2 regions of the Paracoccus tegillarcae genome follow, and region 1 is predicted to be linked to the other one. Evidence: riboswitches for the same ligand, from Rfam matches in the RefSeq annotation. Region 1 holds a riboswitch; the other holds the start of a gene.
What was found. A riboswitch is a leader RNA that binds a small molecule or an ion and turns the genes downstream of it on or off. The one in region 1 is predicted to bind FMN.

Region 1 (11,983 bases):
CGCCATCGGAGCCGTCAAGCTTGTGGCACGCCTTGCATTTGCCGAAATCCTTTTCGCCTGCAGCAACATCGGCCGAGGCCATGAGCGCGTCGAAATCGATCTCTTCTTCCACGGCTGCCTCGCCGCCTTCGCCGGTTTCCGGCACCTCGATGGTATAGGCCTGTTGATGGCCCTCTTCGCCCTCTTCACCGTGACTGGCGCTGCTGCCGACATGAAAGACGGCACTGGCAGCCCAGTTCGCGAGCAACAGAAAGAGAAGTGCACCGATCAGCGCGCCTGCTGTCTTGGTGATGGTCATCGTATCGAACATTGCCAGCGATCCCCGGAATGGTAAGCCTTGAATTTGGCCTGTATCTATCCGCTTTCTCTTTGCGGGATCAAGGTATAGTTAGCCCCGATATCGCAGAAAGCAGGTGACAAACTGTCGCCCGGCAGTGTCGCAGGGAACGCAGGATGACGCAACACGCCCCGACCAATCGCATCGCCTTTCAGGGAGAGCTTGGCGCCTACAGCCACGAAGCCTGCCGTAACGCGCGCCCCGAACTGGAACCGCTGCCCTGCCGCACCTTCGAGGATGTGATCGAGGCCGTGCGCAGCGGGCAAGCCGATCTGGCAATGCTGCCGGTCGAAAACTCGACCTATGGGCGGGTGGCCGACATCCATCGCCTGCTGCCGGCATCCGGGCTGCATATCGTGGACGAGGCCTTTGTGCGCGTGCATATCAGCCTGATGGCGCTGCCCGGCACCAAGATCGAAGAGATTAACAAGGTCCGTGCCCATCTGGTGTTGCTGCCGCAATCGGCAAGCTATCTGTCGCGTTATGGCATCATCGGTGAGGCGGCGGCGGACAGCGCCGGAGCGGCAGCCGAACTGGCAAAAAGCGGAGAGCGGAGAACAGGCGTTCTGGCCTCGGATCTGGCCGCCGAGATCCATGGCCTGCAGATTCTGGCCCGCCATATCGAGGATCACGCCCATAACACAACGCGCTTTCTGATCATGTCACGCGCCGACAATCATCAACGCCGCGCCAAGGTGATGATGACGACCTTCGTCTTTCGCGTCCGCAACATTCCGGCGGCACTGTACAAGGCGATGGGTGGTTTCGCGACCAATGGCGTCAACATGACCAAGCTGGAAAGCTATATGGCCGACGGCATTTTCACCGCGACGCAATTTTACGCCGATATCGAGGGCCATCCCGATGACGCGAATGTGCGGCGCGCGCTGGATGAACTGGCTTATTTTTCGTCCAGCCTCACCATTCTTGGCGTCTACCCGGCCGATCCCCTGCGCGCAGAGCACGCCCCGGCCCTGCCCGAAGAATAGCGCCTCAGGCGCGTTCGGCGGTCATCTGGTTCAGCAGCGTTTCGATACCGCGGTCGAATTGCTTGTCCAGTTGGGATTTGCCCAGCTTGGCAGTTTGCAACATCAGGCGCGCGCGCATGGTGCGCGGGCGCAGATCGATTTCAAAGATCAGACGCGAACGCGTCCTGCCCAATGCAACAACGGTCATCGTGATGGTCAGATCAAAGGCCTCGGACTCGCCTTTCATGATCAGCCGCTCGGGCCGGTCGATCTCGGTCACGACAAGGTGCAGCATGCGCCGACGACCGCGCCACTGAAAACGAATATCCCACGCCCTGCCACCCGTGGCCGGCTTCGACTTGTCGCTGCGGGTGATGGCGGCTCCGCGCCGCTGCACTATATGCTCGAACCAGTCAAAATCGCTGATCGACCGGTACAGGTCTTCTGCGGCCAGTTCGGTTTCCTTGCGTGTCGAAAACTTCATACAACCAGCCTGACGCATAAAAGGAGTTAACATCGCCGCATGGGCGTCGAGCCGTCTACGTGGTCATGCAAGAATTTTCAAGCAATTGTTGCGTAAAATCGTGGTCGTTGCGCAACTGATTCGTCGCGAAAACGTTATTTCGCTGGCCCCATCGCCGCAATTGATCAATCAATAGTTGTGAACTGCGACGAATTGGCAGAAAATCGCTGGCGGAAGTCGCGGTCTTGCCTGCCGCGTGGCTAAAGCGGTCCGGCACTCGACAGTGCCGGTCAAAGATGACGCGAATAAGGTATCAGAGGTGGCGGACGGACACAGTGGCATGACAACAGCGGCGGGGCCTCAAGGTTGGGTAAGCGACACGACAACGCTTGCTCTGCGGATCATGGCCACAACCGACACGCATATGCACGTGCTGCCCTACAACTATCTGGCTGACAAGCCGTCTGACCGCATCGGGCTTGCGCGCACCGCATCCCTGATCGAGGCGCGGCGCGCGGAACAACCCAATTCACTGCTGTTGGACAACGGCGATTTCCTGCAGGGGAATTCACTCGGCGAATATATTGCCGAAGTGCGCGGTGTATCGTCTCGCAGCCCGCACCCGGCGATCGCGGCGATGAACGCGCTTGGCTATGACGCGGCCACTCTGGGCAATCACGACTTCAATTTTGGCCTCAGTTTCCTGCGTCGCGTACTGGGTGCCGCGCATTTTCCCTTTACCGTCGCCAATCTGATGCCGACGGCGGGGCCGGGCTTTGCGCCGTGGCTGCTGCTGCAACGCGACCTGCGCGACGCCCGCGGCCTGTTGCATCCTATACGCATCGGGGTGGTCGGCTTTGCGCCGCCCCAGACGGTCGATTGGGATCGTCACCTGATGGGCGAGTTGGACGGCGAAGACATCGTGGCCAGCGCCAAGCGCGTGCTGCCCCAACTCAAGGCGGCGGGTGCAGACCTGATCATCGCCCTATCCCATAATGGCATCGGGCCCGTACACCCAATTCACCCGGGCGATCAGGCATCGACCGCTCTGGCCGCCCTGCCCGAAATCGACGTGGTGATCGCCGGTCATACGCATGAGGTTTTCCCCTCGGCGGCCTTTGCCCGGGCGCCGGGCGTCGACCCGGCACGGGGCACGCTGATGGGCAAACCCGCTGTCATGGCAGGCTTTGGCGGCTCGCATCTGGGGGTCGTTGACCTCGACCTGCAATGCGGTACGGACGGCAAGTGGAGCATCACGAACTTCAAGGTGGCGGCAGAGCCGGTCGACCGCAAACACCAGCCGGTCAAGCGGGTCTATTCAGCCACGCTGGCCCCTCACCGCGAAACCTTGCGCCACATCCGCCGCCGCGTGGGTCGGACCGAGGCGCCGTTGACCAGTTATTTCTCTTTGATCGGTCAGGATCCCGGCCTCAGGCTGGTGGCCATGGCGCAGCGCTGGCATGTGCGGCGCATGTTGCGCGGTACGGAATGGGACGGGCTGCCGATCCTGTCTGCTGTCGCACCCTTTCGGGCGGGCGGGCGAGGTGGACCCGACTGCTATACCGACGTGCCCGCCGGCATATTGACGCTGCGCAGTCTGGCCGATCTTTATTTCTATCCCAACCGCGTCTGCGCGATCGAAACCTACGGCGCCCAGTTGCGTGGCTGGCTGGAACGGTCCGCCAGCATCTTTCGCCAGGTCGAGCCCGGACAGACCGATCAGCCTTTGATCGAGCCCGATTTCCCCAGCTATAATTTCGACGTGATCGACGGGCTTGGCTGGCAGATCGATCTGACCAGCCCGCGCCGCTATAGCCCCACGGGCCGGCTGATCAATCCCGAGGCCTCGCGCATCCGCGATCTAACCCATCACGGACGCAAGGTCGGTGACGACGATAAATTCCTGCTGGCGACAAATTCCTATCGGCTGGCAACCTGCGGATTGTTCGGTCCGCTGGTGGGCGGCAATCGCGTCGTTCTGGATGACGAATCGCTGACCCGCGATGTTTTGCGCCGCTATGTCCGCCGCCGTCGCCGGGTGCGCCCATCGGATGTGCGTCCCTGGGGCTTTGTCCCCGTCGAAGGGGCTTCGGCCATCCTCGAAACCGGTCCCTCTGCCATGCGCTATCTGGAACGGACTGGGGATGATAGCGGCTATGGCCTTGAATGTGCGGGCAAGACCGAAGACGGCTTTATCCGCATTCGCCTGAATCTTTCACGGGGTTGAACCCGACGACGGGCTGACATATCTATCGCGGTGAGAGGTTGGCGCGGGCATGCATCTCGCCAACCCGGTCAGGTCCGGAAGGAAGCAGCCGCAACGAGTTTTCGCTTGGGTCGCTGTCCAGCCTCTCACCCACCCCCCCAGCAGATGACCCGCAATCTCAGGCCGCCTGCTCTTGCACCTCTTCCTTCACGGCGCGGCGCAGGTAGCAGCCGAACTCGCTTGCCATGTCGCCGACATTGCCGTCGGTCAGATACATGTTCAGAAACGCCGGCGGCAAAGGTGGTAATGCACCACCGTGGTCGATGCGCTGCAGGCCATCGCGCGTCTGGGTCTGCAGCAGGATATTGACCCCCTGATCCGCAGCCGTCAGCATCAGATTGCGTTCGCATCCGCCAATACCGGAGGCATGTTCCCATGCCATGCCGGCGCGCTCCAGTTGCGCAACCCCGATCGTCAGGAAGGCGCAGTATAGACCATTGGTCAGAGCCAGAGGACGCTGCTGCCAGGCGGTGCCACCATGCGCCCCGACCCAGACCAGCGGAACCTGCATCAGGTTGACACCTCCCTCGCTGCAATCGGCCTCTGTGGTCAGGATCACGTCCAGCTCACCGCGCCCGAACTGTTTCAGCAGATCAATACTGCCACCGTCGGTCAGTACGATTTCGACATTTGGATGCGCCGCGCGAAACCGCCGCACGGCATGGGTCAGATGCAGGGGTGGCCAGTCGGTGGTCAGTCCGACCCGCAGTCGACTATCGGGCAGCACGCCCGTGAACCGGCTGATGATCGCATCATTCTGCGCGACCAATTTGCGGCTGTCGGTCAGCAGCAGTTGCGCGAAATCGGTCAGCACCACCCCGCGCCCTGCCTTTTCCAGCAATGGCCGGTCAAACACCTCTTCCAGCCGCTTGATCTGCATGGACAATGCGCTTTGGGTCATGTTCAGCGCCTCTGCCGCGCGGGTGACCGCGCCATATTCGGCAACCGCCTGCAACGACCTCAGCGTGGCGATATCCAGATTTCTCATCGTTCAGAACCCCTGATACATCGGATCAAAATCATTCATTTTACGAATGCTCTGTCAGGTGCCATCTTATCAATACAACAGATGAATTCAAACAAATCATTCATCTTTGTTAATGATAAGTCGTATCAGGAGGATTGAACGATGGCCTATAGATCAACCGCGATGGCCCGTGTCGTTACCGGGACCGGCATCATCCCGCGTCCGAACTGGTTAGAGCGTATCCTGACCGCATTCGACGTTCGCAAGACGCGCGCTGACCTGTCCAGACTGACCGATGAACAGTTGCACGACATTGGCATTACCCGCGAGCAGGCCGAGGACGAGGCCAAACGAACGATGTGGGACGCACCGGAATACTTTCGCGCCCGCAGCTAGGCACTTGTCGAATGGCCAGCTTCACCCTAACTGAACGACGCGGCTGTTTGGGCCGCGTCGTTCTCAGGGCGGGGCGAAATTCCCCACCGGCGGTTACAGCCCGCGAGCGCCTTGGCGATGGTCAAGGGTCAGCAGATCTGGTGCAATTCCAGGGCCGACGGTCACAGTCCGGATGAAAGAGAACGGGAAACCTTGCCGCCGGTCGCGCGGCAACGTCATCCTGTTTGCCTTGGGTTATGTGCGTAACGAAGGGATGACGCCATGACTCGTATGTTCTCGTCGCCAACCGCCACCGGTGCGGCGCTGATGATCCTGGCCGGCGCGATGTTCGCCGTGGTCAACACGCTGGTGCAATATGCCGCCATGGGGCTGGGCATTGCCGCGCCGACCATCACATTCTGGCAATATCTGACAGCACTGCTGTTCACCCTGCCCTGGCTGGCCGTCAGCCGGGCCGATTTTCGCACGCGCCGGTTCGGCGCACATCTGTTGCGGGTCGGGCTGGCCGTGGGCGGCGTGCAGCTATGGGTGCTGGGTCTGGCACATGTGCCGATCTGGCAGGCGATTTCGCTGATCATGCTGTCACCGTTCTTCGTGACCGCTGGTGCCGCACTGCTGCTGGGCGAGCGTGTGACCTCGCCCCGCTGGATCGCCGTTGCCCTTGGCATTCTGGGCGGTGCGGTGATCCTGCAACCCTGGTCTGATGCCTTTACCCCCTGGGCACTGGCGCCGGTGGCGGCCGCGGCGCTATGGGCGGGGTCGTCGCTGATGACCAAGCGCATGACCGCCACCGAAAGCCCCGAGGCACTGACCCTCTATCTGCTGGCGCTGCTGACACCGTTGAACGCGGGGCTGGCGCTGTTTCCGGGTGCCGGCGGCTTTGCCCTGCCCGGCGCGGCGGCCATCACAACGCTGGCTGTGGCCGGCCTGTTGACCGCGCTTGCGCAATACGCGCTGGCCCGCGCCTATGCGACCGCCGACGCGGCCTTTCTGCAGCCCTTCGACCATGTGAAACTGCCCTTCAATGTCGGTCTGGGCATCCTTGCCTTTGGCTTCGTGCCGCCGGGCAGCATGTGGCTGGGCTCGGCGCTGATCGTCGGGGCGTCGCTTTGGCTCTTGGCGCGCGAGGAACACGGGGCGAACCTGGCGGTCAAGTGATCGCCGGGATTTGCGCTATTCGGTTGCCGGCTCGCCAAAGCGGTTGATCATCGTCTTGCGGATCTGATCGCGGGTCTGGCGGTACATGTTCAGCTTGGCCTCGCGTCCTTCGGCCATGCCGGTCGGGTCCATGATCGGCCAATATTCCACATGCAGGTGGTAAAGCCGCGTCAGTTCCAGCGCCAGTCGCTGACTGGCCGGAGACAGCGCCACGACCAGATCGAACCCGCCCAGATCATCGCCCCAGGCCTTCATTTCCTCAAAGCTGCGGGTGCGATGGTTTGTCAGCGTCACGCCGATCTCGTCGCAAACAGACACCGCAAAGCCATCTATTTCCAGATCATTCTTGACCCCGGCGGACTGCACATAGGCAGAGCGGCCGTAAAATTTCTTCATCATCCCTTCCGCCATGGGCGAACGGATGGCGTTGTGATCGCAGCAGAACAGCACCGAGCCGGGAATCTCCGCCGCCATCGTTCAGGCCTTTTGCGGAATCAGGGCACAGATCAGGGTGAACAGGCGTCTTGCCGTGTCGATATCAAGACTGGCCTTGCCCTCAAGCCGTTCCTGCAAGGTGCGCGCACCTTCGTTGTGGATACCGCGCCGGGCCATGTCGATGGCCTCGATCTGGGCGGGTGGCAGCTTTTTCACCGCATCGAAATAGCTTTCGCAGATCTGAAAGTAATCCTTGACCACCTGCCGGAACGGCCCGAGCGACAGGTGAAATTCAGCCACCTTTTCGGCGGCCTCACTGTCCAGATCAAAGACCAGCCGCCCCTCGCGGATCGCCAGATCCAGCACATAGGGGCCATCGGGCGCAGCTTGGCCGTCGCGGCCCGGAACCTCGAAGCTGTTATCTTCCAGCAAATCGAAGATCGCGACCTTGCGCTCCTGTTCCATTTCCGGCGTGGCGGGCGGGATCGCGCTGTCGTCGATCTCGATCTTGCTTAGACGGCTCATGCGCGACCCCATGCCAGTTTCGCCAGGACAATGGTCCCGACACAGATGATCGAAAAGATATTGGCCAAGATCAGCGGCCATTCGCCCAGACTGAGCCCATAGGCCAGCCATAGCGACACCGAGGTCAGCACCATGACATTGGTGCCAAGCGACAGATCCTTGACCTCTCTGGTGCGCAGGGTCTTCAGCACCTGGGGGATCCAGCAAATCGTGCTGAAGATCGCAGCCAGAACGCCGATCATGGTCGTCATGCTCATGATCCCTGCCCCTCATTCAACTGATCCAGCCGAGCCTGAACCGATTGCCCATGCGCCTGCAACCCCTCTGATGCAGCAAGGCGGACCGCAGCGGGGCCGATTTGCGCCAGCGCGCCGGGGCTGAGCCGCGCAATCGTGGTGCGCTTGAGGAAATCCATCACCGACAGGCCGGATGAAAACCGGGCCGAGCGCGCTGTGGGCAGCACGTGATTGGGGCCACTGACATAATCGCCAACCGCCTCGGGGGTAAAGGCGCCCAGAAAGATCGCGCCCGCATGGGTGCATTTACCGGCCAGCGCCTCGGGATCGTCGACCAGCAGTTCCAGATGTTCCGGTGCGACGCGGTCGGACAGCGCCGCCGCCTCGTCCAGATCGCGGGCGATGATGATGGTGCCATAATCGCGCCAGCTGGCGCCTGCGATCTCGGCGCGCGGCAAGCTGGGCAGCAGTCGGTCGACGGCCCCCGCGACGGCGTCGGCCAGCGCAGGATCGGTCGTGATCAGGATCGACTGCGCATCGGCGTCATGTTCTGCCTGCGCCAGCAGATCCAGCGCGATCCAGTCGGGGTTCTGCCCGCCCTCGGCGATGATCAGCACTTCGGACGGCCCGGCGATCATGTCGATCCCGACGCGGCCAAAGACCTGTCGCTTGGCGGCAGCGACATAGGCATTGCCGGGGCCGGTGATCTTGTCGACCGGCGCGATCGTATCGGTCCCGTAAGCCATCGCAGCCACCGCCTGCGCCCCGCCGACGCGGTAGATTTCATCGACGCCAGCCAGTTCCGCGGCCAGCAGCACCAGCGGGTTGATCACACCGTCCGGCGCCGGCACGCACATGACCAGACGCCGCACCCCGGCCACACGCGCGGGCACCGCATTCATCAGCACCGATGACGGATAGGTCGCCTGACCGCCCGGCACATACAGGCCCGCTGCCGAAACCGGGGACCAGCGCCAGCCCAGCGTCGCGCCCTCGGGATCAGTCCATTCGGCATTCTCGGGCATCTGGCGCGCGTGATAGGCGCGGATACGTTCCGCAGCCATGGACAGGGCGGCGCGATCTTCATCGCTGACTTTCGCAATCTGGGCCGCGATTTCCTCGGGGCCAAAGCGCAAACTGTCCGGCGTCAGTTCCAGGCGATCGAAACGGGCCGTCAGCTCGCACAGCGCCAGATCGCCTCGCTTGCGCGTATCGGCGATGATCCGGGCCACGGCGTCGTTCACATCGGTCGAATCCTCGCGCTTCATCACCAGAATATCGGCAAAGCGGCGGTCAAAATCGGGATCGGTCGTCTTCAGGGTGATCGGCATGATGACTCTCTGCTGGTGGCGACTTGTTAGCGGCTCGCGCGTGGCGCCTCAAGCTGCAGTATGTTTGCCAAAGGATTGTTCGCAGCGCGGGCCTGCCTGCGGCGAAGCCGTCAGACGCGCTGCGCCTAATCCACCAATGACAATCTGATCGGGTGGCCGTCATCGCGGCTAAGGCGGCGGTAATCGGGGATGCTGGCCAGACTGCCTGTCGCGCCGCTTAGCCCGACCGTTTCCATGCCAGCGGCCTTCGCCGAGGCCAGACCGGCGGCCGCGTCCTCGAATGCAATGATGCGAGCCGGCGCATGCCCAAGTCCGCGCGCGGCCAGCGCAAACGGTTCGGGATCGGGTTTCGGGTGTGCGACATCATCAGCGGTCACCACGACCGGCGGCAAAGGTAGGCCGCAGATCGCCATCCAGCGCCGCGCCAGTTCAGCCGGCGCCGAGGTCACCAGCGCCCATTCAACGGGATCAAGGCTGGCCAGCAGATCGGCCGCACCGGCAACCGGGCGCAGCAGGCTTTCACGTGGACGCATCTGGCCCAGAACCCATTCGGCCTCGGCTGGCAAATCCGCATCGGGGGCGAAATGAGCGATAATGCGGTGAAGCGGCCTGCCGTGACAAAACGCATGAACCTGCGCCGCGTCGAGATCCCGCCGCGCGGCCCATCCGGACCAAACCTCAAGGATGAGATCACGGGAATCAACCAGCGTGCCGTCCATGTCAAAGGCCAGCGCATCAGCAGTCAGGATCATGGCAGGTCTTTCAGCATCTGGATTTCCGTCTCGCAGCAGCCCTTGGCGGGGCCTTCACATGCGGCGGCTCGAAACCCGATGCGATGATACAGCGCCTGCGCATGCTGCGCAGTCTTGCGGACATTCAACGCCATCGAGGTCATCCCGGCCAGCGCCGCATCGCGCAACGCGGCATCAATGGCGGCTTCGGCATAGCCCCGACCGCGCGCTTCGGGCTGGGCATAAACCGAGATCAACTGTCCGCGATAGGGATGGCGCGGATCACCGCCCGCCACCCAAGCGGCAGAGGCCAGTGGTTGCCCCAGAACCTCGCCCGCAGCAAAGGTCGGAACATCAGTCAGCCTCGCGGCGAAATCGGACAGCGGGCGGTCCTGCCAGTCAGCCAGCCTGGACCCAAAGGCATCGGGTGCATCGCGCAGGGCGGCCAATCGCAAATGTCGCCATTCCTCGGCCCGGTCCGGCCCAAGCTGCCAGACGATCATTCGGGATGCGAGGGCGCCTTGCCCGACGGCGCGACATAGGGCTTGGTGACGTCGCGCAGATCCAGGTTGATGCACTCGACATGGGCGACCAGCGTGCCATCCCCCGCGAATTCCAGCATCAGGCGCCCGGTGCCGTCGGCATCGGGTTGCCAGGACAGCGCCAGCAGTTCCAGCACGGTATCGGCATCCTGTTCGACACCGTCGCTTTGCAGGCGCAACACATCGCCGATGATCAGCAGTGAGCGCACCCGTTCGAACGGGCGACCATCGCGTTTCGCGGCTTCGGCATCCTCCCAGCGGAACCGGTTGATCAAGAGCGCCAGCCGGCGTGCCTTGCGGTCATAAGAGATTTCGCTGCCGGGCAGCACAGCGTCCTGCACCAGCGTCGAGATGATGCTGAGATCGCCCGCATCCTCGGCCTTGAGCGTCAGCGGTGTATCGGGACCGGCATCGAGAAAGCTGGCATCAGCCATTGGCGCCACCCTCCTTCACACGCTCGATCAGTGCACCCACGCCGCGTAGTTTGCGCACCACATGTTCGTAACCTCGATCCAGATGATAGACGCGGCTGACAACGGTCTCGCCCTCGGCCGCAAGTCCCGCGAGGATAAGACTGACGGATGCCCGCAGGTCGGTCGCCATGACCGGCGCGCCCTTCAGCTTTTCGACGCCGGTGACGGTCACATGGCCGCCATGGACATCCATCTTGGCCCCCATGCGCATCAGCTCGGGCGCGTGCATGAAGCGATTCTCGAAGATGGTTTCCTCCAGCACGCTGGTGCCCTCCGCCGTGCACATCAGCGCCATCATCTGCGCCTGCAGATCGGTCGGGAAACCGGGAAAGACCTCGGTCTTCACATCGACGGCGCGAATGCGGCCATTCTTGCGCGCGACCTTGATGCCGCGATTTGTCTGCTCGACCGAGACGCCGGCTGCGTCAAGTTTCTCGCAAAAGGCCTCGATCAGTTCGATGCGGCCGCCCAGCAGCTCGACCTCTCCGCCGGCAATGGCGGGCGCGATCATGTAAGTGCCCAGTTCGATCCGATCGACGACGACAGGGTGGGTCGCGCCGTGCAGGCGGTCGACGCCCTGAATGGTGATGGTCTCGGTGCCCTCGCCATCGATCTGCGCCCCCATGGCGCGCAGGCATTTGACCAGATCCACGATCTCGGGCTCGCGCGCGGCGTTCTTCAGCACGGTCGTACCCTTGGCCAGCGTGGCCGCCATGACGATGTTTTCCGTGGCCCCGACCGAGGCGAAACGTTGATCAATCACCGCGCCTTTCAGCCCCTTGGGCGCCTTGGCATGCAGATAGCCGTCTTTCAGCTCGATCTCGGCGCCCAATGCCTCCAGCCCCGAAATATGCAGATCCATCGGCCGCGAACCGATGGCGCAGCCGCCGGGCAGCGACACGATAGCCTGCCCCGCCCGTGCCAGCAGCGGACCCAGCACAAGGTTCGAGGCCCGCATCTTGCGCACGATGTCATAATCGGCTGTCAGGTTGTTCAGATCATGGGACGACAGGGTCAGCACCTGGCCGTCCTGCATCGTCGTGATCTCGGCGCCAAGCGATTGCAGCAACTCGGTCATGGTGCGGATGTCCGAAAGACGCGGCGCGTTGGTCAGCGTCAGCGGCTCATCGCTGAGCAGCGTCGCCGGCATCAGCG
Region 2 (11,983 bases), 1.7 Mb from region 1:
TGCAGACCGCTGGCAGCTATCTGTTCGAACCCGCAGGCTCGCACCACACCTTTGTGTCCGAGGAAGGTTCCGAAGGGTTCATGGTCATCGAAGGTGCCAATGTGAACCTCAATGACGACGGCTCGATGATGTTCATCATGGATGCCGGCTGGATCGAGGACACCATCAACCGGATCGCCGGCGAGACCGGCCAGAAGGTTCCCCCCTATGTCCGCCCGGGCGTTGTCGCGCAGGGCTGACAGGCGCGGCCGCGGCGCATGGCCGGGGCCAAGGACGACCTGAGATGTCCGAAGGGTGGCGCAATGTCCGCCCTTCGGATTTCGCGTTTCTGACATCCCGTTTTTCCTGTATCCGCACCGTCGCTTGCGGTTTGTGGCATGATGCCACGGGCGAAGAGCACAATGTGCTTGGCGTCTGGGGTCAGCCGACGCATCTGTCCCTGCACGACAAGCTGGATGAGGCCGGCATCGACAGCGTCGGGCGCGATGCGCTGAAACAGGCAGAGGACGCAGGCCACAGGGGCAGCCGTATCAGATCCGGCGCATCAGATCTGGCGCATCAGATCTGGCGCATCTGGGCCTGTGCGACGATTGCGCCTGTGGCGACGCCGCCGGGGGCGCCGCCCTGAGGTTCGTCGGTGATAGCCAGGGTTGCGTTTGCGATCAGTAGCCGGAACTCGTCCGGGATGATCATGGCCGCATGGCCCGCATCCGGCATCACCCCCAGAGACACCGGCGCGCGGTCGCCCTGTATCAGCCACAATTCGAAATCGCGCCCTTCGGCAGGCGGCTGGCCGGCAACCGCGACACGCATTTCGCCGTCCACGTCATCGTAAAGCGCTGTCAGACGAACGGAGCTGTCTGCCGACACCATGTCCGACACCCAGAGCTGGCGACTGTCGGTTTGACCCAGGGGCCACTGCGCCAGCAGCACAAGCAGCGCGGCTGCGGCGCAGGTCGCGCCGATCGCGAGCCAGCGCCAGAATGCGTTTCGACGACCCGTTTGCGCATCCGGGGCCGGCGCGAACAGCCGGGCCTCGACCGCGGCCCAGACCCTATCCGGCGGACCGACGGGTCTGACCTCATCGGCCATCGGATCGAAATGGGTCTGCCAGCGGCTCACCTCGTCCAGCAATTGCGGCTCGTGCAGCAGACGCTGGCGAAACACCTCGCGCTCGGCCAGGGGCAACGTGCCGATGACATATTCACCTGCCGTCGCGACGTCGTCGGGATCAAGATCGGGGGCATCATCCGTCATCGGGTCAGACACTCCCTCAGCCGGATCAGACTGCGCCGCAACCAGCTGCGCATCGTGTTCATCGGAACCGCAAAGCGTTCGGCCAGTTCGACATAGCTTTCGCCTTCGACATAGGCGCGGCGTACGGCATCGGCGTGTTCTGCTGGCAGTTCCGTCAGGCAGGCGGTGATCCGGCGTCCTTCGGACCTGATCATGGCCAGCCCTTCGGGGGACGGCCCGTCATCGGGAATACGTTCAGCCGCGTCCAGATCGCCGCCACCGGGCTTGCGCGCGCGCAGCACGTCGATGGCATGATTGCGCGCGACCGCGTTCAACCAGGCCTGCGGGCTGGCGATATCGGAAAAATACCGGTCGGCATTGTGCCAGATCTTGACGAAAATTTCCTGCAACGCGTCCTCTGCCTCTTGCTGATCCTTCAAGATACGAAGGCAGACGCCAAAAAGTTTCGGCGCGGCAAGACGATAGAGTTGACCAAAGGCAGCGCGGTCCTGCAGGGCAACCTGTCCCAGCAGATCGGTCAGCTCTGCATTGGGTGTGGTCATATAACGGTCTCCGGCTCACTTTGACCGAAGATGCAACAAGCGTCAGAGGGCCGCAAGCAAGCCACTGCCGCGCGGCCCGCTTCACGAACGCGTGAACGGTGCAACAAAGCGCGGCGTCGCGCCGTCTTTGTAGTAATCCGTTTGCGCAAGGCAGCCGCGGATCTGCCCGGCTTTCTTTCAGGGCAGCACCGAAAAGAACATGGGGCCAGAGGTTACCTATTGAGCGAGAGTGCAAGACGACGGATTGCCATCATCGGCAGTGGCATTTCAGGGCTGGGCGCGGCGTGGCTGCTGGATGACCGGCACGATGTCACCTTGTTCGAGGCAGCCCCGCGCGCCGGTGGCCATGCCCGCACGGTTCATGCCGAAGGGGTGGATGTAGATACCGGGTTCATCGTCTGCAATCGGCGCACCTATCCGCTGTTCATTCCGATGCTGGAAAAGCTTGGCGTGGCGTTGGAGCCAAGCGATATGTCCTTCGGGGCCAGCTTTGGTCAGGGGCGATATGAGTATGGGACATCCTCGACCCGCGCCATGTTCGCGCAGCCGATGTGCCTGATGGATGCCGGTCACTGGCGTTTGATCCGCGACATCATGCGCTTTTTCCGGCAAGCGCCGTCGCATCACGCAAGTGACGGCAGCATCGGCGATCTGATCGGGGCGTTGCGCTTGGGCGATGAGTTTCGCGACCGGTTCCTGCTGCCGATTTCAGGGGCCATCTGGTCCACGCCGACGGCGGAAATGATGAAGTTTCCGGCGGGTGCGTTCGTTCGCTTTTTCGACAATCACGGGCTGTTATCGGTGAACGGCCAGCCGCAATGGCTGACCGTCAGCGGCGGGTCGCAACGCTATGTGCAGGCGATCCTCGACCGACTGAAGGGCGATCTGCGTCTGTCTTGCCCGGTGCATTCGGTGCGCCGCGATCCGGGTGGGATCACAATCGCCAGCGCGCGCGGCGAAGAGCGGTTTGATCGCGTGGTCTTTGCCACCCATGCCCCGCAGGCGCTGGCGGCACTGCAACGGCCCGATACCGATGAGGCCGCCATTCTGGGCGCGATGCGCACCCAGCCCAACCGGATGGTTCTGCATTCCGACCCGACCCTCATGCCCCGGCGGCGCGCGGCATGGGCATCGTGGAACTATGTCACGCGGGGCGATATGCCTGCGACGGATCGGCCCATCAGCCTGTCCTACTGGATGAACCGGTTGCAAAATCTGCAAACGGCACGCCCACTGATCGTGACCCTGAACCCCGAGACCGAACCCCGTCGCATCCATGACGAGGCCAGTTTCGCCCATCCGCAATTCGACGCCGCCGCAATTGCCGCGCAGGGGCGGTTGCATGAAATTCAGGGACGCGGTGGGGTGTATTATGCCGGTGCCTGGACGCGATACGGTTTTCACGAGGACGGGCTGCTGTCTGCGCTGCGCGTCGCCCAGGCCATGGGCATCGAATGGCCGCTTGGCCCTGATCCCTGGACAGCACCCAAACGGTTGGCCGCATGAGCGTTGATCTGTGGAGCGGCGCACTGGTTGACGCGGCCATCTGGCACGGACGGTCCGGTGATGTGTCGCGGCAATTCCGCTATCGCGCGCTTTACGCCGCCTTGCCGCTGGAAGAATTGGAGCAAGGGCTGCTGCCCCTGCACCCCGACCGGCGGGGATTGTGGCAGCTGCGGCGGCGCGATTACGGTCAGCGGGATGGCGGCTCGCTGCTGGCATTCATTCGGCAGCAACTGGCGCCTGTCGGCCTGGAACATTGCCAGACAGCGCTTGTGACCCTGCCGCGCAGCCCGTTGCACGGGTTCAACCCGGTCAGCTTTTGGCTGGCACGCGATGAAGGCGGTTTGCGCGCGGTGCTGTCCGAGGTGTCGAACACCTTTGGCGAGACGCATCTTTATCTGTGCCATCATCCCGACAATCGGGTCATCACGCGCTCTGACCGGCTGACCGGGGACAAGCTGTTCCACGTTTCGCCCTTTCTTCCGCGCGAAGGGCGCTATGTCTTTCGCTTCGATGCGGGGCCCGGTCGGTTCGGGGCGTGGATCGACTGGATCGGGGCGGATGGGGATGTGCGGTTGCAGACCTCGATGGTCGGACCGGCGCGCGTTCTGGACCGATCAAGCCTGCGCCGCGCCGCGTTGCGCCACGCATTCCAGCCCCAAAAGGTCACAGGCCTGATACACTGGCAGGCGGCAAAGCTGTTTTCGCGCGGCATCCGTTACAAGACCAAACCGCCACAACTGGATCAGTCCCAGTCCGACGTCACGAAACCAGAGACCAAGAATGTTTGAGCAAAGCATCAGATCCGAATTTCTGCGCACGCTGGAGAAAATCAGCTGCGGCAGCCTGCTGCTGACAACGCCGGATGGGACCACGCAGGTCTTTCAGGGCGATCAGGCGGGCCCCGAGGCCGTGTTGCAGATCCGTGACTGGCGCATGGTGCCGGCGCTGGCGGCAAAGGGCGATATTGGCCTGACCGAAGCCTATCGCGACGGCTGGTGCGACACGCCCGATCTGGTTGCGCTGCTGACGCTTGGGTTGATGAACGAAGAGGCGCTGGACCGCTATATCTATGGCAGGCCGTTGCAGGCGCTGGCGATGCGTTTGCTGTATCTGCTGAACCGGAACACGCGCGCGGGATCGCGGCGCAATATCTCGGCGCATTACGATCTGGGGAATGATTTCTATCGGCTGTGGCTGGACGATACGATGACCTATTCCTCGGCGCTGTTTGCCGAGGGTGACGATCTGGCGGCCGCACAGCGGCGCAAATACGACCGCATCATCGGCGGCTTGGCGGGCGGATCGGGGCGGTTGCTGGAAATCGGCTGCGGTTGGGGAGGCTTTGCCCAACGCGCGCTGGAACGCGGCGATTTCGCGCCGAAAGGGCTGACCCTGTCCAGCGAGCAGGCCGCCTATGCCCGCAACCGGCTGGGGCCTGACGCTGAAATCGTGTTGCAGGATTATCGCGACGAAACAGGCCGTTTCGACCACATTGTTTCCATCGAGATGTTCGAGGCCGTGGGCGAAAAATTCTGGCCGGTCTATTTCGGCAAACTGGCCGAGGCGCTGACGACCGAAGGCCGCGCCATGATCCAGACCATCACCGTTGCCGACCGCTATTTCGACCGCTACCGCAAGGGCGGCGACATGATCCGCAGCTTTATCTTTCCAGGCGGCATGTTGCCCTCGCCCGCGCGCTTTCAGGCCGAGGCCGAACGCGCCGGCCTGCGCATCGAGGATGCATTCGGCTTTGGTCGCGACTATGCCCGCACATTGACCAACTGGCTGGACAATTTTGACGCGCGACGCACCGAGGTGCAGCAGCTGGGCTTTGATGAGGCATTCATCCGCGTCTGGCGTTTCTATCTTGCAGCCTGCGCGGCGTCTTTTTCGGTCCAACGGACGGATGTGGTGCAGTATCGTCTGGCCCATGCCTGAGCCAGCGCCGCGGGCTGGCCCCAGCCGGCGCGATCTGGTTGCCTATTCGATCATGGCCATGCCGCTGGCCTTTGGCGGTTTGCCGCTTTACATCCACGCGCCGGATTTCTTTGCCGCAGAACGCGGGATTTCGCTGGCTGCCCTTGGGTTGGCGCTGTTCTGGCTGCGAATGCTGGATGCGGGGCTGGACCCGGTCGTGGGCTGGGCCGGTGACCGCTGGCCGGGCGCGCGCGCTGGCATGGCTGCGGCGGGGGCACTGCTGCTGGGCGCTGGCGTCGCCACATTGTTTGCGCCGCCTGCCTTGCCGGTGCTGATCTGGTTTACCTTGGCGATGGCTGTCGCGAGCCTTGGGCACAGCCTGATTTCAGTCAACCTGATGACGCTTGGCGGGCTATGGCGGCGCGATCCTGCGCAGAAATCGCGGATCAGCGCCGCGCGTGAGGGCTTTGGGCTGGCGGGCCTGATGGTTGCGGTCGTCCTGCCAGCGGCCCTGACGCCATTGATGGGGCGACAAGGGGCGCTGCTGGCGCTGGCCGGTGTGCTGATCCTGACCTTGCTGCTGACGCTGCCGGTGTTTCTGCGCTGGCTTTCCCGAGCGCGGCTGCACGTGACCGCACAGCCCGATGCGCGCCCAAACTGGGGCGCATTGCTGCCGTTTTATCTGGTGGCCGGGATTGTGCTGCTGTCTGCGGCTTTCCCGGCGGCGCTGGTCCTGATGCTGGTTCGCGATCTGCTGGGGGCAGAGCCGCTGACGGGCCTGTTCCTGCTGACCTATTTCGCAGCCGCCCTGCCCGGGGCCTTTGCATCGGGCCGTCTGGCCGGGCGCTTTGGCGCGGTGCCGGTCTGGACCGCCGCGCTGACGCTGTCGATCGCGGCTTTCGCGTTTGCGCTGACGCTTGGGCCCGGCGACACTGCCGCCTTCTTCGCCATTTGCCTTGCCACCGGTTTCTGCTTTGGTGCCGATCTGGTTCTGCCGCCAGCCATCCTGTCCGACAGGATCGAGGCCACCGCAACAGAAGCGGCCGCCACCCGCGCCTATGCCGCGCTTGGTTTTCTGACCAAGGCCGCGCTTGCACTGGCGGGTGCGATTGCGTTGCCCTTGCTGCAACTGGCGGGGTTTCGTCCTGCATTGCCAAACGATTCAGGCGCGTTGCAGGCATTGCTGATGCTGTATGCCGGCGTGCCGCTGGTGTTGCGGGCGATGGCCGTCACGATACTGATATATCTTCACAAAAGGGGCGCGATATGAGCGAACGCATCTGGATCATGGGCGCATCCGATGGGATCGGTGCGGCGCTTGCACGCGAATGGGCCAGGCGCGGGGCGCGGCTGGTCCTGTCCGCACGGTCCCACGACAAGCTGACGGCACTGGCCGCAGAGATTGGCGGCGCCGAGGTGCTGGCCTGCGATGTGGCCGATCGCGGCAGTCTGGAGGACGCTGCCCGACAAATCAAAGCCGGCGGGCAACTGGACCGGGCGATCACCTTGGCGGCGCTGTATGATCCGGGCAAGGTGATGCAGATCGACCCCGATCGCGCCGCCCAGATCGTGACGGTCAACCTGACCGGCTGCTTCAATTTCGCCCGCGCCGCCGAACCGCTGTTGAAACAGGGTGGACAGTTGGCGCTGACCGGATCGGTCGCGGGCTATATCGGTCTGCCGCAGGGCCAGATTTATTCCGCGACCAAGGCCGGCGTGATCAATCTGGCCGAATCCCTGCGGGTCGAGCTGGCACCGGCGGTCGATGTGCGGCTGATCTGCCCCGGCTTTGTCGTCACGCAGCTTACGCAACAGAATGATTTTGACATGCCCGCCCTGATGCAGCCCGACGACGCGGCCAGCGCGATCCTGAAGGGGCTGGATGGGCGCGGTTTCGAGGTGCATTTCCCGCGCCGGCTGACCCTGCCTCTGAAGCTGCTGCGCGCGCTGCCCTATCCGCTGGCGTTGCTTTTGACCAAAAGGCTGGTGACCTGAGTGGTGCATGGGCCGCTGTGCCCGCGTGGCTGATCCGGGCCAGGGCATCCATTCACCAGGCTACCTGATTGCCCTTCCAGTCCCAGAACGTCCCGCTATCGGCTGGCGTCAGACGCGAAATCACATCGAGCAAGGCCTGAGCGGATTTCTCTGGCGTGATGGTCGGATGACGGGCCGCGTATTCCTGCGTCAGCGCCGTTTCAACGGTGCCCGGATGCAGCGCGACGACGATGCGATTTTGGTGTTTACGAGCGATCTCTATCGCGGCGGTACGGATGATCTGGTTCTGTGCCGCCTTGGCCGCGCGATAGCTGATCCAGCCGCCGAGGCCGTTGTCGCCAATGGACCCCACCCGGGCCGAAAGCGAGGCAAACACTGCCCTGCCCTCCTCTCGCATCAGGGGGCTGAAATCGCGCAGCAGCAGCGCCACGCCAATCGCGTTGAGCTGAAACTGCGCGGCCATGGCATCGGCATCAATCGCGCGGATCGTCTTTTCCGGCGTTTGCCCGTCTACGACAAGCGCGCCGGTTGCATTGAAGATCAGATCAAAGCGCTGGTCGCTGATCCGTTCTGCCGCCGCCGCGACGCTGGCCTGATCTCTCAGATCCAACCCGTCCCGGCGCGACAGGCCCGTTACCTCGCCGCCACCATCGCGCAACCGTTTGGCAATCGCCCCACCGATGCCGCCCGTGTCGCCGATCACCAGCGCCTTCATGACAGCCAGCGCGCCACGCTGACACCCGCCCAGGCCGAGAAACCTGTGAGAAAACCGCCCCAAAGCGTGTCGATCACGACCTGCTGCATCGACCAGTCGCGCAGCGTTGCATAGTTGGTGAATTCATAGGTGCCATAGCACATCAGACCGATCAGCGCCCCGCCGACCAGCGCCTTGATCGGCCTGCCCTCTGCCAGCGCCGGCACCGAGACAAAATACAACACCCCGACGATATAGGCCGAGTAAAACAGCGCCGCCGGCAGCATCCGGAACGGATCGGCCAGCAACGCGCCGACATGGCGCTCAAACACCGGCCGGATGATCTGGGTGATGCCGATGATGTCGATCAGCAGAAAGATGACAAGCGTGGCAGCGTAGAGGATGATGATTTGCATGGCTGGGTCCTGAATGGTCTGTGTTCATATGACGAATGACTCCGGCAGAAAGTTGCGTCGCAAGGGGGATTTATGGGCTGTTGCCCCGTTCCGGTATTCGCCCGATCGGTCATCGACGGACGCTGCAAGGCACGGCGGGCTTGCGACCCGATGCCAATATCCATCGGCATCCGCGCGGTTGACAAGAAACGGGGCGGACCATAATCCGGGTTCATTCTCAGGGCGGGGTGCAATTCCCCACCGGCGGTTACAGCCCGCGAGCGCCGTCAGTTGGGCGGGTCAGCAGATCCGGTGAAATTCCGGGGCCGACGGTCATAGTCCGGATGAAAGAGAATGGGGCAATCGGTGTCGAACCGCGCGTCTCTGACGCTCTGGGGTCTTGTCATGTTGAAAGGATCCAGAGCTATGACAAAAACCCCAAAATTCGCCTTCATCAAGGCGCGCTGGCATGCCGAGATCGTTGACCAGGCTTATGCGGGTTTTCAGGCGCGACTGAAAGAACTGGGTGTCGCGGCGCAGGTTGATACGTTCGACGTGCCCGGCGCGTTTGAAATGCCGCTAATGGCGCAAAAGCTGGCCGAGACCGGCGAATATGCGGCCGTCGCGGCGGCGGCGCTGGTCGTTGATGGTGGCATTTACCGGCACGATTTTGTGGCGCAGGCCGTGGTGTCGGGGCTGATGGACGCAGGTTTGACGACCGGCGTGCCGGTGCTGTCGGTGTCGCTGACCCCACATCACTTTCAACCGACGACCGACCATATCGGCTTTTTCGCCGAGCATTTCGTGACGAAGGGCCGCGAGGCAGCGGATGCCATCATGGCCGTTACCCGCCTGCACGACGGGCTTGTGCCAGCGGAAAAATCCGCCGCCTGATCTGCAATGGCTGGCGGCGTCAGTCGGCGGCGTCAGTTGGCAGCCACGCCCCCGGTCATGTTCGGATCTTCGGTCCCGAGCAGCCGGCGCGCGGTGAACTTGTCGGTGATCAGCACGTCGATCACGCCTGTTCGCAAGGCGCCCCGGATCGCTGCGGCTTTCGCCTGCCCGCCGGCAAGCGCCATGACGCGGTCGACGGGGCCCAGTTCTTCCAGCGTCATGCCGATCACACGCTCGTCCAGCGGCGTCTTGACCAGCCCGCCCTCGGCATCGAAAAAGCGCAGGCTGATATCGCCGACGCCGCCAGCCTCGCGGATTTCACTGAGTTCGCGTGAGGAAAACACGTTGCCGCTGCGCGACAGCATTCCCGATGGCTCGATCGCGCCGATCCCGACAATGCCCAGGGTGATGCGCCGGTAGAGATCCATCGTCTCGCGGATATAGGGGTCGCCCAGCAGGACCAGCTTGGCCTCGCGCGATTGGGTCACACCGGGCGCGCTGAGCATCTGCGGCTCGGCCCCGGTCAGCCGCGCCAGACGGGTGATCAACTGGTTGGCATGGGTCTGTACCGCCGGGTTGCCCATGCCGCCAAGGGTCTGGACGACGAATTTTGCCTTGCCGGATTTCATCGGATGGATGTTGTCGACCATGCGCAGGATGGTTTCCGACCAGCTTGACACGCCGATGATTTCGCCCGCCTGCAGTGTCGCCTCAAGGAAATGCGCGGCGGCCTCGCCGATCCGGGCCATGATGGCGCCGTCGCGATCCTCGCTGCACTCGACGACGATGACCTCGGACAGGCCAAACAGATCGCGCAGATCGCGTTCCAATTCGACATAAGTACCCGAGGGCGCGACCACCGTGGTGCGCACGATTTCCTCTTCGACGGCCTTCTTTAGCAGGCGCGAAACACTCGCCTGCGAAATGCGCAGATGCTGGGCGATATCCGCCTGACGCTGACCTTCGCTATGATACATCTGCGCCACGCGCGAAATCATGCGAAGTTCGTTCAGGCGGGACATGTCAGGCCTTTCGCGAGAGTGAATAATTATTCACTATACCTGCGCCGTTGTGCGGGCAATAGCCATTCGCCAACTTTCCAATGCCGCAATCCGGGTTTCCGGCTGCATTTGCGGGGTGATGTGCGCGTCGCGGCTGATCAGCGCGGTCAGCGCATCCAGATCGGCCCAGAAGCCGGTTTTCAGCCCGGCCAGATAGGCCGCGCCCAGCGCCGACGCCTCGGCATTGCGGCAGGGTGTGACCGGGTGGTTCAGATAATCGGCGACAAGCTGCATCAAAAAGCGATTGCGGCTTGGGCCACCATCCACGGAAAGCCGGCCGATCCCGCCTGCGGCCTCTGCCATGATCGCGAATACGGCCTGAACCTGCAGCGCCATGCTGTCAGCCGAGGCGCGCGCGATCTGGGCCGGACCACTGCCAAAGGACAGCCCGCAGACCAGTCCGCGCGCGTCCGCGTCCCAATAGGGCGCACCCAGACCGACATGGGCCGGCACCAGTGACACCCCACCGCTGTCGGGGACTGTCTGGGCAAGGTCCAGCAAGGCCTCCACCCCATCCAGACCAAGCAGCGCGGCGGTCCAGGGCAGGATCGCGGCGCTGACGAGGATATTGCCCTCGAACGCAAAGGTGGACGTGCCGTTCAGCGACCAGGCGATGGTGGTCGTGATGCCCTGGGGGGGGATGATGAAGTCGGGAATCGTCGTCATGACGGATGATCCGGTGCCGAAAGTCACCTTGCCATCGCCGCTACCAAAGGCGCCGTGGCTGAACAATGCCGCATGTGAATCGCCAATGGCCGACGCGATGGGGATGCCGCCCGGCAATGGGCCGTCGGCCTGCGTGACACCGAAATCATGGGCGGAATCGCAAACCACGGGCAGTGCTGACTGGTCGATCCCGAACAATGCGCAGAGCCATTCGTCCCATTGTCCCTCGGCCAGATTGAACAATTGCGTCCGCGCCGCGTTCGAGCGATCGGTCGCATGGACCCGCCCCCCGGTCAGCTTCCAGATCAGCCAGCTGTCCACGGTGCCGATGCAGATATTCGTGCCACCGCCATGATGCTTTTGCAGCCACGCCGCCTTGGTCGCCGGAAACATCGGGTCCAGCGGCAGGCCGGTCCGCGCGATCACCTCGGCTTCATGGCCCGCGTCGCGCAGTGCCTCGCACCCGGCGGCGGTTCGGCGGCATTGCCAACTGATGACCGGGCCAAGGGGTTGCCCGGTCGCCCGGTCCCAGATCAATATCGATTCGCGTTGGTTCGAAATGCCAAGAGCCACGATCTCGACGTCCGGCGCGGCCTGCAAACAGGCACCGATTGCAGTCAGCGTGGCCTGCCAGATCGCCTCGGCATCCTGCTGGACCCAGCCTGAACGTGGATGGTCAATTGGCACGGGCGCCGAACCGCTGGCGATGATCCGGCCCGCCTCATCGACCATCACCGCCTTGGAATTGGTCGTGCCCTCGTCGATGGCCAGGACGACGCGCCGGGACATGACTTATGCCTTCCGCTTCAGCAAGGCTGCGGCGCTGTCGGCAATGGCTGCGGGCGACATGCCGAAATCATCCAGCAATTGATTGGCGGATGCGGTGTGGGCGAAGACGCCCGGCACGCCCAGTCGGGTCATCGGCACCGGCATGTTATCCACGACCACCTCGGCCACGGCGCTGCCAAGACCGCCGAAGGTGGTGTGTTCCTCGACCGTCAGAATTGCGCCGGTATCGGTCGCGGCAGCGATGATCGCCTCTGCGTCGATGGGCCG

Region 2: linked by a shared signal. The riboswitch ahead of CUV01_RS06050 (6,7-dimethyl-8-ribityllumazine synthase) and the one ahead of CUV01_RS14335 (DMT family transporter) in region 1 are both predicted to bind FMN.

What each region holds. Positions count from the first base shown of each region.
Region 1 covers NZ_CP025408.1:2,950,106-2,962,088, reverse strand. Annotated here, with positions in the region: gene CUV01_RS14370 (c-type cytochrome) at 1-310, opposite strand, end outside; gene CUV01_RS14365 (prephenate dehydratase) at 454-1,326, shown strand; gene CUV01_RS14360 (SRPBCC family protein) at 1,331-1,789, opposite strand; gene CUV01_RS14355 (bifunctional 2',3'-cyclic-nucleotide 2'-phosphodiesterase/3'-nucleotidase) at 2,109-3,995, shown strand; RNA gene ffs (signal recognition particle sRNA small type) at 4,028-4,125, shown strand; gene CUV01_RS14345 (LysR family transcriptional regulator) at 4,153-5,022, opposite strand; gene CUV01_RS14340 (DUF1127 domain-containing protein) at 5,164-5,397, shown strand; FMN riboswitch at 5,453-5,585, shown strand; gene CUV01_RS14335 (DMT family transporter) at 5,659-6,555, shown strand; gene CUV01_RS14330 (arsenate-mycothiol transferase ArsC) at 6,571-7,029, opposite strand; gene CUV01_RS14325 (UPF0262 family protein) at 7,033-7,515, opposite strand; gene CUV01_RS14320 (SemiSWEET family sugar transporter) at 7,512-7,772, opposite strand; gene hisD (histidinol dehydrogenase) at 7,769-9,082, opposite strand; gene CUV01_RS14310 (HAD-IA family hydrolase) at 9,208-9,834, opposite strand; gene CUV01_RS14305 (GNAT family N-acetyltransferase) at 9,831-10,316, opposite strand; gene CUV01_RS14300 (DUF2948 family protein) at 10,313-10,789, opposite strand; gene murA (UDP-N-acetylglucosamine 1-carboxyvinyltransferase) at 10,782-11,983, opposite strand, start outside.
Region 2 covers NZ_CP025408.1:1,201,984-1,213,966, forward strand. Annotated here, with positions in the region: gene CUV01_RS05995 (2,4'-dihydroxyacetophenone dioxygenase family protein) at 1-239, shown strand, start outside; gene CUV01_RS06000 (hypothetical protein) at 284-628, shown strand; gene CUV01_RS06005 (anti-sigma factor) at 559-1,257, opposite strand; gene CUV01_RS06010 (sigma-70 family RNA polymerase sigma factor) at 1,254-1,799, opposite strand; gene CUV01_RS06015 (NAD(P)/FAD-dependent oxidoreductase) at 2,019-3,305, shown strand; gene CUV01_RS06020 (DUF1365 domain-containing protein) at 3,302-4,093, shown strand; gene CUV01_RS06025 (SAM-dependent methyltransferase) at 4,086-5,243, shown strand; gene CUV01_RS06030 (MFS transporter) at 5,236-6,492, shown strand; gene CUV01_RS06035 (SDR family NAD(P)-dependent oxidoreductase) at 6,489-7,217, shown strand; gene CUV01_RS06040 (SDR family NAD(P)-dependent oxidoreductase) at 7,270-7,932, opposite strand; gene CUV01_RS06045 (DUF2177 family protein) at 7,929-8,327, opposite strand; FMN riboswitch at 8,537-8,666, shown strand; gene CUV01_RS06050 (6,7-dimethyl-8-ribityllumazine synthase) at 8,733-9,200, shown strand; gene CUV01_RS06055 (sugar-binding transcriptional regulator) at 9,233-10,222, opposite strand; gene CUV01_RS06060 (FGGY family carbohydrate kinase) at 10,256-11,716, opposite strand; gene CUV01_RS06065 (transketolase family protein) at 11,720-11,983, opposite strand, start outside.